Regions from separate parts of the Vibrio sp. 1F263 genome, predicted to be linked through region 2. Evidence: predicted binding sites of a transcription regulator. Region 2 holds the regulator's gene; the other holds the start of a gene.

Region 1 (5,687 bases), on a different contig from region 2:
CCCGCAATACATAGATAAGAACTACGCCGGTGTTTTGATCATTTGGGATAAGTTGTTTGGTACGTTCGAACCGGAAGTTGAAATCGTACGTTACGGCGTCACCAACCCAGTAAACAGTTTTAACCCGATAGTGGTCACCTTTCAAGAATGGAAGGCCATATACAAAGATTTGAAGAACCGAGAGCTATCCATGAAACAGAAAGTACGATTGATACTCTCACCTCCATCGGATTAAACGGACGATAGACAGATTGTATTAACTAAGATACCGCCTCAACTGGATTCAAAGACATCCCCACCGACTCGATTGAATAGTAAAGCACCGTTTTCCGACAATTTATTTGTGATCTGGGTTGCACGCGTACCGCATACTATCAGATACTGAACAAAACTAACCTTCAGCCACAGTAAACGTTCTGCGCTTGCTGTTCAGGAATTTCAATGAGTTCAGATAATCAGCCGACCTACTTCTTTTTCGATTACGAAACGTGGGGCGTTAGCCCAGCAAAAGACCGTCCGAGTCAATTTGCGGGTGTTCGTACCGACCAAGATTTCAATGTTATTGGAGAGCCTCTAGTTATCTATTGCCAACCTCCTGCTGATTACCTCCCTGCGCCTGAAGCTGCACTGATCACCCGCATCACACCACAAAAGGCGGCTTCACAAGGTCTTCCTGAACCAGAGTTTATCGCTAAGATCCATGCCGAGTTGGCGAAACCAAACACCACAAGCCTTGGCTACAACAGTATTCGATTCGATGATGAAGTAACGCGTTACACCTGTTACCGAAACTTCATCGACCCATATGCGTGGAGTTGGCAGAACGGTAACTCACGTTGGGATCTATTAGATGTAATGCGCGCTGTTCACGCACTGCGCCCTGAAGGCATTGTTTGGCCAGAGAACGAAGAAGGTTATCCAAGCTTCAAACTGGAACACCTATCTGTGGCAAACGGCATTGAACATGAGAACGCGCACGATGCGATGGCCGATGTTATTGCGACCATCGAGTTAGCGAAGAAGCTGAAAGCTGCACAACCTAAGATGTTCGATTACCTTTACAACATGCGTCATAAGCGTAAGCTGAATGACCTGGTTGATATTGTAAACATGACACCATTGATGCACGTTTCGGGCATGTTTGGCCGTGACTGCAACTACACAAGTTGGATTGTGCCTATGGCTTGGCACCCAACCAATCAAAATGCCGTTATCGTGGTTGATTTAGCCAAAGATCCAAGCCCACTGTTAGAACTGGACGCTGATGAACTCAGAGACAGACTCTACACCAAACGCAGTGAACTGGGTGAAGACGAGCTACCCGTACCAATCAAATTGGTTCAACTGAACAAGTGCCCTATTCTTGCTCCAGCCAAAACGCTGACGGCTGAAAATGCCGAAACCATCGGTATCGATCGCCAACAATGCTTGAATAACTTGGCCCTGCTGCGCGAACACCCAGAGATCCGCGAAAAACTGATCGGCCTGTACTCACAAGAACGAGAGTACGAAAAGAGTGATGATGTTGATACACACCTTTATGACGGTTTCTTCTCACCTGCTGATAAAACAGCGATGAACATCATTCGCGAAACTGACCCAAATAACTTGGCAGCTTTAGATATCACCTTCGGTGATGAACGAATTAAACCGTTACTGTTCCGTTACCGTGCTCGTCATTTCCCATGGACGCTCGACGAAGCTGAGCAATTGAAATGGGCGAACCATTGTCGTGAGTTTTATGAGAGCCGTTTAGAAGAGTACATGCTCAACCTTGAAAACCTCGCGCACGAACATGAAAGCGACGAGAAGAAAATGGCTATCTTGAAGGCGGTTTATCAGTACGTAGAAAAGTTAGCTAGCTAATTCCATTATCAAGAGACGTAACACTTTGAAAGAAAGATTGATCCAACTGGTTTACTGCTTAATCTCCTTCACCTTAATCATAGGTGCACTTACAGCAGGTAACGCGTTACAGCACTTTTTGGATACCTCAATCCCAGGCAGTATTTTTGGCATGTTGATTCTGTTTGCCGCCATGGTGATTGGTATTGTTCCTTCGCACTGGGTACAACCCGGTGCAAGCTTGATTATCCGGCTAATGATCTTACTGTTTGTTCCGATCAGTGTTGGGTTGATGGATCACTTCGACATGCTCATCGCGAACGCATTGCCAATTATGGCGAGCGCCGTTGGTGGCACGTTGCTGGTGTTGGTGTCCTTATCATGGTTTTTAGACCGCTTGCTTTCGAGAGGTAACTGATCATGTGGATTCTACTCACCATCGTGGTATTCCTGTTTGCTCGCTGGGTAAGTCAAAAAGTAAACTCACCGCTGTGTAATCCACTGCTGATCAGCATTGGTATCATCATTCCGATACTCACGTTCTTCAAAGTACCGTTTGAGACTTACTATGCAGACAACACCTGGATTACCTACATGCTGCAGCCTGCGGTTGTTGCACTTGCTTACCCGCTTTATGAACAGCTACCTCAAATCAGAGCCAACTGGCGCATCATTACCTTTGCTTGCACGCTAGGCAGTGTGATGTCGATGACAACAACGGCATTAATAGCAGTGGCTTTTAAAGCTGACTTAACTTTGATTGCGAGTTTATTAGGTAAATCAGTCACCACACCAATTGCGATGGAAGTATCGAGCCATTTAGGTGGTGAAGCAGCGATTGCGGCAATACTGGTATTGATTGTTGGTCTATTTGGGGCAATTTTTGCTTACCCAATCTACAATCTCATTGGTATTAAGAGCCCTATCGCGCGTGGTTTAACCATGGGTACCGTGTCTCACGCTTTAGGTACTGCGACATGTGCTGAAAAGAATCAGGAAGATGCTGCATTCAGTTCGTTGGCATTGGTTCTTTGTGGGGTTATCACCTCAATCATTGCACCGAGTATATTTTCGCTCGTGGTTTGGTTCTATTCTTAACCACTTTGATTACAGTTTATACGCGCTCTAATAGATGAGTTGGTAAATAGCTAAACTCACTGGTTCGCGACTTTTAAGCGTTACAGATATCAATAAGCCCAAGCATAACCTGATTATTTCAGTGGTAGCTTGGGCTTTTTTCTCTCATTTATTCATCAATACTTGACAAACCAAACTCAATTTCAAGCAATAAGTGCGATATCAATGGTAGTTTTTACTCTTGCAATCGATTTCATCTGTGACCTCACTCTAATTATGCAAACCAATGTAACAGCAACAACGCAGTAGTGATCAAAGTCACAGAAAATTCCTGAGCATTGCATAGAATTAAAGCCTAAGGTCAATTAAGGATTCAACATGAACAGTCGTATTATCCTGGCGCTGGAAAGTGCTCCAACAGCAATCAAAGCACTTTTGAGTGACATCGTATTAGCAGACAACTTTGACGCGACATTGTCTCCAGAACAATTTGCTAGCCTACTGCAAGCAAGTGGTTTAGCGGATGACGAGCTACGTATTGCGCTACTTCCTTTTGCCGCAGCCTATTCTTACGCTCCGTTATCTGACTTTTATGTTGGTGCAATCGTGCGTGGTTTGTCTGGCACTCTGTATTTTGGTGCAAACCTTGAAATTGCTGGTGCTCAACTTGGCCAAACAGTACACGCTGAGCAATCTGCAATCAGCCACGCTTGGATGAAAGGCGAGCAAGGTATCTCTGATATCACAATCAATTTCAGCCCTTGTGGTCACTGTCGTCAATTCATGAACGAACTGACCACAGCAAAAGAACTTAAAGTTCAGCTTCCACAACGTGATGAAATGTCTCTGCAAGAGTACCTACCAGACTCATTCGGCCCTGCTGACTTAGGTGTGACGACTGGCCTAATGACTAAGCTTGATCATAAGCACACGACTGAAGAAACAACGCCTATTGTTGTAGAAGCGCTAGCAGCACTAAACCGCAGCCATGCGCCTTACACCAAAAACCTAAGTGGTGTTTCACTGCAATTGACGTCGGGTGAGATTTTCACCGGTGCTTACGCTGAAAACGCAGCGTTCAACCCGAGCTTACCTCCTCTACAAGTGGCGTTGATTCAACTTAAACTGGCTGGCTTCGATTTCGAACAGATTGAAAGTGCAGCGTTGGTTGAAATTGCCGAAGGTAGCATCAGTCACCTAGCGGATACGCAGTCTACATTAGAAGCGATTAATCCCGACATTCCAGTGACTTACTTAGCAATCTAAGTACATCTAATTAACAAAATTTTAAATAAGCAGCCCTATTTAACGGGGCTGCTTTTTTTATACCTGTAATTAACGCAACAACTTGCGCAAACGTTTGCTTTTATCATTGAAATAAGTATGATCACCCCGTTTTCAATCAATCGTTCAAAAGATCGGAAGGAATTTCTATGTTTGGTACTGCTACTCGTGAAAATGCTACTCGTGTACTTCTATTAGGTTCAGGTGAACTCGGCAAAGAAGTTGCTATCGAGTGCCAACGTTTAGGCTTGGAAGTTATTGCATGTGACCGTTACGCAGACGCACCCGCGATGCAAGTCGCGCATCGTAGCCATGTACTAGACATGTTAGATGGCGATGCACTGCAAGCAGTCATTGAACTTGAAAAACCAGATTATGTGGTTCCTGAAATTGAAGCTATCGCCACTAGCAAGTTAGTTGAACTAGAAGCACAAGGTTTGAATGTCGTTCCAACTGCGAATGCAACCAAGCTAACGATGAACCGAGAAGGCATCCGACGTCTAGCCGCAGAAGAGCTAAAACTAAGCACGTCTCCTTACCGCTTCGCAGACACCTTTGAAGATTTCTCAGCCGCTGTTGAATTCGTGGGTATGCCTTGTGTTGTGAAACCAGTAATGAGTTCTTCAGGTAAAGGTCAAAGTGTTATCAAAACACAAGAAGACATTCAGAAGTCTTGGGACTACGCACAAGAAGGTGGTCGTACTGGTGCAGGTCGTGTGATCGTTGAAGGCTTCATCGATTTTGATTACGAAATCACGCTACTGACCGTTCGCGCAGTCGACGGTGTGCATTTCTGTGCGCCTATCGGTCACCGTCAAGAAGATGGTGATTACCGTGAATCATGGCAGCCACAAGTAATGTCAGACAACGCACTTAAAACAGCGCAATACACCGCTGAACAAGTGGTTAATGCACTAGGTGGTCACGGTATCTTTGGTGTCGAGCTGTTTGTTAAAGGCGATCACGTTATCTTCAACGAAGTATCCCCTCGCCCACACGATACTGGCTTAGTGACTCTTATGTCTCAAGACTCATCGGAATTCGCACTGCACGTACGCGCGTTTACCGGTATGCCGATCAAATCCATCACGCAATACGGTCCATGTGCATCAGCGGTTATTCTGGGCCAAGGCACTTCAACCAACATTCGTTTTGAAGGTCTTACAGAGGCGCTAGACGCACCACAAACGCAAGTTCGCTTGTTTGGTAAGCCTGATATCGATGGTCGCCGTCGTCTAGGTGTGGCGCTGACTCGTCGCAACAGCACTGAGACTGCGATTGAAGATGCAATTGAGAGTGCTTCTAAAGTAAAAGTAATTTACTAACTGTTAATTACCATTTTCTAGCTAATGACAACTAGACTACTAATTGGTAACGACTAACTCAGATCTGAACCATTACGTTCTCACATCTGAACAATCACGACTTCAAATCTGAACAATAAAAAAGACGGGCTATCGAGCCCGTCTTTTTGTTGGTGT
Region 2 (5,687 bases):
GCTAAAGAAACTGGTATCGCACTGGCTGATGCTAAAGGTCTTGATGGCGTGTTATTCACGGGCAGTGCTAATACCGGTCATATCCTTCACCGTCAGTTCGCAGGTCAACCGGGCAAGATGTTGGCGCTAGAGATGGGCGGCAACAACCCTATGGTGATCACTGACCAATTTGGTGATGCTGACGCGACGGTTTACACCATTATTCAATCGGCTTTCATCAGTGCGGGTCAACGTTGTACGTGTGCGCGTCGCTTGTATGTGCCTGTTGGAGAAAAGGGCGATCAACTGCTCGATAAGCTTGTTGCGGCTACCTTGAAGATTCGTGTTGATCAGCCATTCGCTGAGCCAGCACCCTTCATGGGCCCACAAATCTCTGAAGCGGCGGCTAAGTTCATTTTGGACGCGCAAGCTAATCTGCAATCGTTAGGTGGTGTAAGCCTAGTCGAAGCCAAAGCGGGCGAAGCGGCGTTTGTTTCTCCGGGTATTATCGATGCAACCAACATTGCTGAACTGCCAGATGAAGAGTACTTCGGCCCATTGCTGCAAGTGGTTCGCTACCAATCGCTAGAGCAAGCCGTTGAACTGGCTAATGACACGCGCTTTGGTTTGTCTGCAGGCCTAGTTTCAACCGACGATTCCGAATGGGAATACTTCGTTGACCATATCCGTGCGGGTATTGTTAACCGTAATCGCCAGCTAACAGGTGCAAGTGGTGATGCACCATTTGGTGGCCCGGGTGCTTCAGGCAACCTACGCCCAAGTGCTTACTATGCGGCTGACTACTGTGCTTACCCAATGGCGTCAATGGAAGGTGGTGAAACTCAACTGCCAACTACGTTTAGCCCAGGTATTGAGCTGTAGTTTTGGTTCTTAAGCTTTAACTTGATGAATCATAAGCTTATGAGCTCTAGGTTCATGAGTAACAGATTCATTGATTGATTGTGTAATAAGGAAGCGGTGTTATCGCTTCCTATTTTCACCCACGTCCGACACCTAGATTGGGCGCTAGATAATAATAGAACAAGTATGTCACAGGCTGATGGCTGCTGACTCTATGTCCAGCCTCTCCCTTTCTAATCCAAATTACTAGCTTGCTAGAACCTCTGACAAGGAGTCACCATGACGCCCGATCTACTCTTTAAATCACTATGGAATGATTACATTCACAGGCTTTGTCCATCGGCTGAGAAAGTACATCACTTGCTGAAAGAAGACGAAGCCCTGATTAATGATCATATTGCACTGCGTACTTTTAATGTTGCACCGCTGGGGATTGAAACACTGGCCAAGCCTTTCCTTGAGTTAGGTTACAAGGCATGTGGCGATTACTTGTTTGAGAGCAAGAAGCTAGTGGCTAAGCATTACGAGCATCCAGATCCAAAACAACCAAAAGTGTTCATTAGTGAGTTGAAGGTCGAAGAGTGTTCAAGCGACTTACAACAGATCGTTGCTAAGTTGGTTGGGCAAGTAGACGCAAGCAAGCTTCAGGGTCATGAATTCTTGTTTGGTGGTCGTCTTTGGGGTTTGAGCTTCGCAGATTTCCAAGTGCTAGCAAAAGAGAGTGAATACGCTTCTTGGCTCGCAGCTCATGGTTACGGTGCAAACCACTTTACGGTGAGTGTGAACCAGTTAAATAAGTTCGATGAAGTGCAGGCCGTGAATGACTATCTGAATGAGTCGGGATTCACTATCAATGCGTCAGGTGGTGAGGTGAAAGGCTCTCCAGAGGTCTTATTAGAGCAATCATCAACTATGGCAGACAAAGTCCCAGTTTCATTTGTTGAAGGCAATGAGATGATTCCTGGAGGCTTTTATGAGTTTGCTAAGCGTTATGTGATGGCCAATGGTGAGCTTTATACCGGATTTGTCGCGGCTTCAGCTGACAAGATCTTTGAAAGCACCAACGGTTAAAGAAAGATACGAGTACGGGCTTTGCCCTAGAGGTGCGGGTACGCTTCGCTTCGAGATACTTTAGAATAGTGAAGTCCGATTTCTAACTTTGCTTCCCGCATCTGTTCTTTAGACCTTTAGAAAACAAAAAAGCCACCAAATTCGCATTTGGTGGCTTTCAAATTTTTGGCTCAGTTAATCGAGATTAACGAGTGCCGTATACCACGATGGTCTTACCGTGTGCAGAAATTAGGTTCTGCTCTTCTAGCATCTTCAAGATACGACCTACGGTCTCACGAGAACAACCAACAATCTGGCCAATCTCTTGACGAGTGATCTTGATTTGCATGCCGTCAGGGTGAGTCATTGCATCTGGCTGTTTTGCTAGGTTTAGTAGCGTTTGAGCGATACGACCTGTTACGTCAAGGAACGCTAAGTCACCAACCTTTTGGCTAGTTACTTGTAGACGGTTTGCCATTTGCGCTGAAAGACGCATTAGAATATCTGGGTTCACTTGGATAAGTTGACGGAATTTCTTGAAAGAAATCTCAGCTACTTCACAAGGAGATTTTGCACGAACCCATGCAGTACGCTCTTGGTCTTCTTCGAACAAGCCAAGCTCACCGATGAAGTCGCCTTGGTTTAGGTAAGAAAGAATCATTTCCTTACCTTCTTCGTCTTTGATAAGAACTGCCACAGAACCTTTAACGATGTAGTACAAGGTTTCTGCCTTTTCACCAGCATGAATCAAAGTACTTTTTGAAGGGTACTTATGAATATGACAGTGTGAAAGGAACCACTCTAATGTTGGATCGGTTTGGGGTTTACCTAGAACCATAATATCTTACTTCCTCTGCAGGGTATGCTTGCCGCTTTCCATATTTTAGCTAAGCCTGAATTGACCTAGCTAGGATAAGAGCACTCGTTGAGTGCTGCAAGCTATCTTGTGTTTCGTTTAAGAATAGTATCCTTTTTCAGGTACTATTTCTTGATTTTAATCGTGACCAAGCTACGATTTTTTACGCAAAATTGTGCACATGATCACGGTATGAAAAGTAATCAACCAGAATGTTGTTTTGTTAGCCTATTTTCCCGGTTTCTATAAGTTGTTGCAGGATCGGCCTTACAATGAGCTCCATAGCAAAACTCATCTTGCCTCCTGGCACCACAAGCGTGTTATGACGTGACATAAATGAGCCATCAATCATAGCCAACAGGTAAGGGAAATCGACGTTTTTGATGCCGCGCAAACGTATAACCACGAAGCTTTCGTCTAAACTTGGGATCCCTTTTGCATTCAGTGGATTTGATGTATCTACGGTAGGGACACGCTGAAAGTTGATATGAGTACGCGAAAACTGCGGGGTAATGTAGTTAAGGTAATCATCCATTGAGCGAACAATAGAATCCATCACCGCTTCGCGAGAGTGACCACGATCGCGTGTGTCACGAACGAATTTCTGGATCCACTCCAAGTTTACGATAGGTACCATGCCGATAAGCAGATCGACGTGTTGAGAAACATTGATGTCACCATCGACTACGCCACCGTGAAGACCTTCGTAGAACATCACATCCGAGTTTTCAGGGATCTCTTGCCATGGCGTAAAGGTGCCGGGCATTTGATTGTAAGGCACGGCTTCATCGAAGGTATGCAGATAGCTACGGACTTTTCCCGTGCCTTCATTGCCGTATTGACGGAAGAAATCTTCTAATGCACCAAAATCGTTAGCTTGTGGACCAAAGTAGCTGATGTGCTTACCTTGCTCGCGCGCCTTACGGATCTCGACATCCATCTCTGGTCGAGTGAAGCGATGGAAACTATCCCCTTCAACCCAAGCTGCCTTCACGTCCATCATATTGAACATTTTTCGGAAGGCTTCTGAGGTAGTGGTGGTGCCGGCTCCAGATGAACCCGTCACCGCAATAATTGGATGTTTAGCGGACATGACAACCCTTGTCTTTTGAGTAACTTACTTGTTAGCAATCGTTTACCACTATAACACGGCTCCTTTATGAGCGCAGCTTAGAAGCGTTTTGTGACTTGAATATCAACTGTTTCATGCAGTTCAGAAAACACGATACTCACTTCTCCTGAGGCTAATTGATGTTTCACTTGGTCAATTTTGTTTTGCAGTGAAACTTCTACGTCACCATAGTCCGTACCTTCACGCAGTACGAATTCTTTGATGAGGTTTTCCAGTGTCTCTGGCGCAATGTCTTGCCACGGGATGATCATAAATACTTCTCTCTTTTATGTTCATGGGTAGGTTTATTGTTGTAGAAATGAGTGAGCTTAGTAATATTTTAACTGTTATTTACTAAGGCTCGTCATTATGCCGAATCTTGTAGACTTTCATAGTAGGCGGGTAATGCTTCTTCTAACCAAAATCTTGGCTTGAGTGTGCTGCCGGTAATGAACCCCACATGACCGCCTTTTTGAAACAGTCGATAATCGATGTTATCAGGCAGAACGAACTTTGGAATCACATCATCGGTCATGAAAGGATCGTCCTTGGCATGAATGATCTGAGTTGGTAGTTTGATCTTCTTGAGTTTAGGTAGTGCGGAGCATTGTGCATAATAATCTTGGGCATTTTTGAACCCATGCAGAGGCGCCGTGATTTGTTCATCAAACTCATACAGTTTGGTGATCTTCTTAATGGTTTCCGCTGTGACACCAAGCTTTTCCTGTAGCAGGCTAACTTTTTTCAAGGCGTTTGATTTTAGAGAGTTGAGTAGATACTTCTTATAGAGTTTGGAGAAGCCCTGCTCAATGCGACTAGAACAACAAGCCAAGTCAAATGGAGCAGATACTATGGTCGCCGCCGACAGCAATGGGTCGTCGGCATACTCAGCCAAATAATTCGCCAGCATGTTACCACCCAAAGAGATACCAACTGCAACTTTGGGGTTGTTGGGGAACTGCGCGTGCAGATGCCTTAGGAAAAAGCGCGCATCTTCGACTTCACCTGAATGGTATGCACGAGCCAAGCGATTTGGTTTTCCGCTGCAACCTCTAAAGTGCATCATCACTGATAGCCAACCATCTTTAGCAAATGCATTCATCAGCCCGTTGGCGTAAGGGCTCTCAAAGCTCCCTTCTAATCCGTGGAATAGAACGAATATTGGCTTGTTACTTTTATCATCATTGCTTGGCGTGTCACCGTCTGGCGATTCACTCCATGCAAGGTCTAGGAAATCGCCGTCGGGAGTTTCTAAGGTCTGCCATTGAGGAGCAAACAACGCCTGCTTTCTAATAAATCTTGGCACTAAGGTTTGTAAATGTGGATTCGATAGGCCAGCGGCAGCGGTAAATATTGTCATAAAAACAGTCCATGCTTCTTTTATGGGCTTTGATAAAGTGTTGAGCTTTTAGCGAAACGCCCACGTTTTTATTTGAGCTTGGTTGATTCTTAGCATAAGCGCAAGGGTTTCACTGATATGATCGACCAAAACAGGTGATGGGTAACTGGTTGAATAATATCAAGGTTGGGCGTATTAAAGACTCCCCCAAATGTGTTTTAGTCAGCATGCGATCATGGTAGCGAGAGAGCGCAGTTAAGCTTGGAGCTTGATTGAATAAAAGGAAAAGGAAATGCGTTAGGGCTGTGGTGCTGGTTCAGAAAAAGCGTCGTAGAGATTTTCCGCCCCTAATAAACGACAGTACTGTAAAGCGAGCGGTGATTGTTGGTTCGCAGTAAGTTGAAGAGACTTAATGCAGTCGACGAGATCGGATTGCTGTTGTTTCTCAAGCTGTAGCTCAAATTGTAAGGCTTCACGGTAGAGTGAATCAA

What was found. Region 2 encodes CRP, which controls carbon source genes, mostly activating them, when cyclic AMP is high. Its sites were predicted from a motif close to TGTGANNNNNNTCACA; they were not measured.
Region 1: a site for CRP is predicted at 3,181-3,196, ahead of cdd (cytidine deaminase). Genes of this name have one in related genera too.

What each region holds. Positions count from the first base shown of each region.
Region 1 is NZ_JBGONI010000004.1:186,002-191,688, reverse strand. It holds gene ACED25_RS04455 (sterol desaturase family protein) at 1-235, shown strand, start outside; gene sbcB (exodeoxyribonuclease I) at 442-1,866, shown strand; gene ACED25_RS04445 (CidA/LrgA family protein) at 1,892-2,263, shown strand; gene ACED25_RS04440 (LrgB family protein) at 2,266-2,943, shown strand; gene cdd (cytidine deaminase) at 3,301-4,188, shown strand; gene purT (formate-dependent phosphoribosylglycinamide formyltransferase) at 4,356-5,531, shown strand.
Region 2 is NZ_JBGONI010000011.1:14,850-20,536, reverse strand. It holds gene astD (succinylglutamate-semialdehyde dehydrogenase) at 1-861, shown strand, start outside; gene ACED25_RS09775 (DUF1338 domain-containing protein) at 1,120-1,911, shown strand; gene crp (cAMP-activated global transcriptional regulator CRP) at 2,096-2,728, opposite strand; gene ACED25_RS09765 (phosphoribulokinase) at 2,970-3,839, opposite strand; gene ACED25_RS09760 (YheU family protein) at 3,917-4,129, opposite strand; gene ACED25_RS09755 (hydrolase) at 4,225-5,217, opposite strand; gene ACED25_RS09750 (TIGR02444 family protein) at 5,494-5,687, opposite strand, start outside.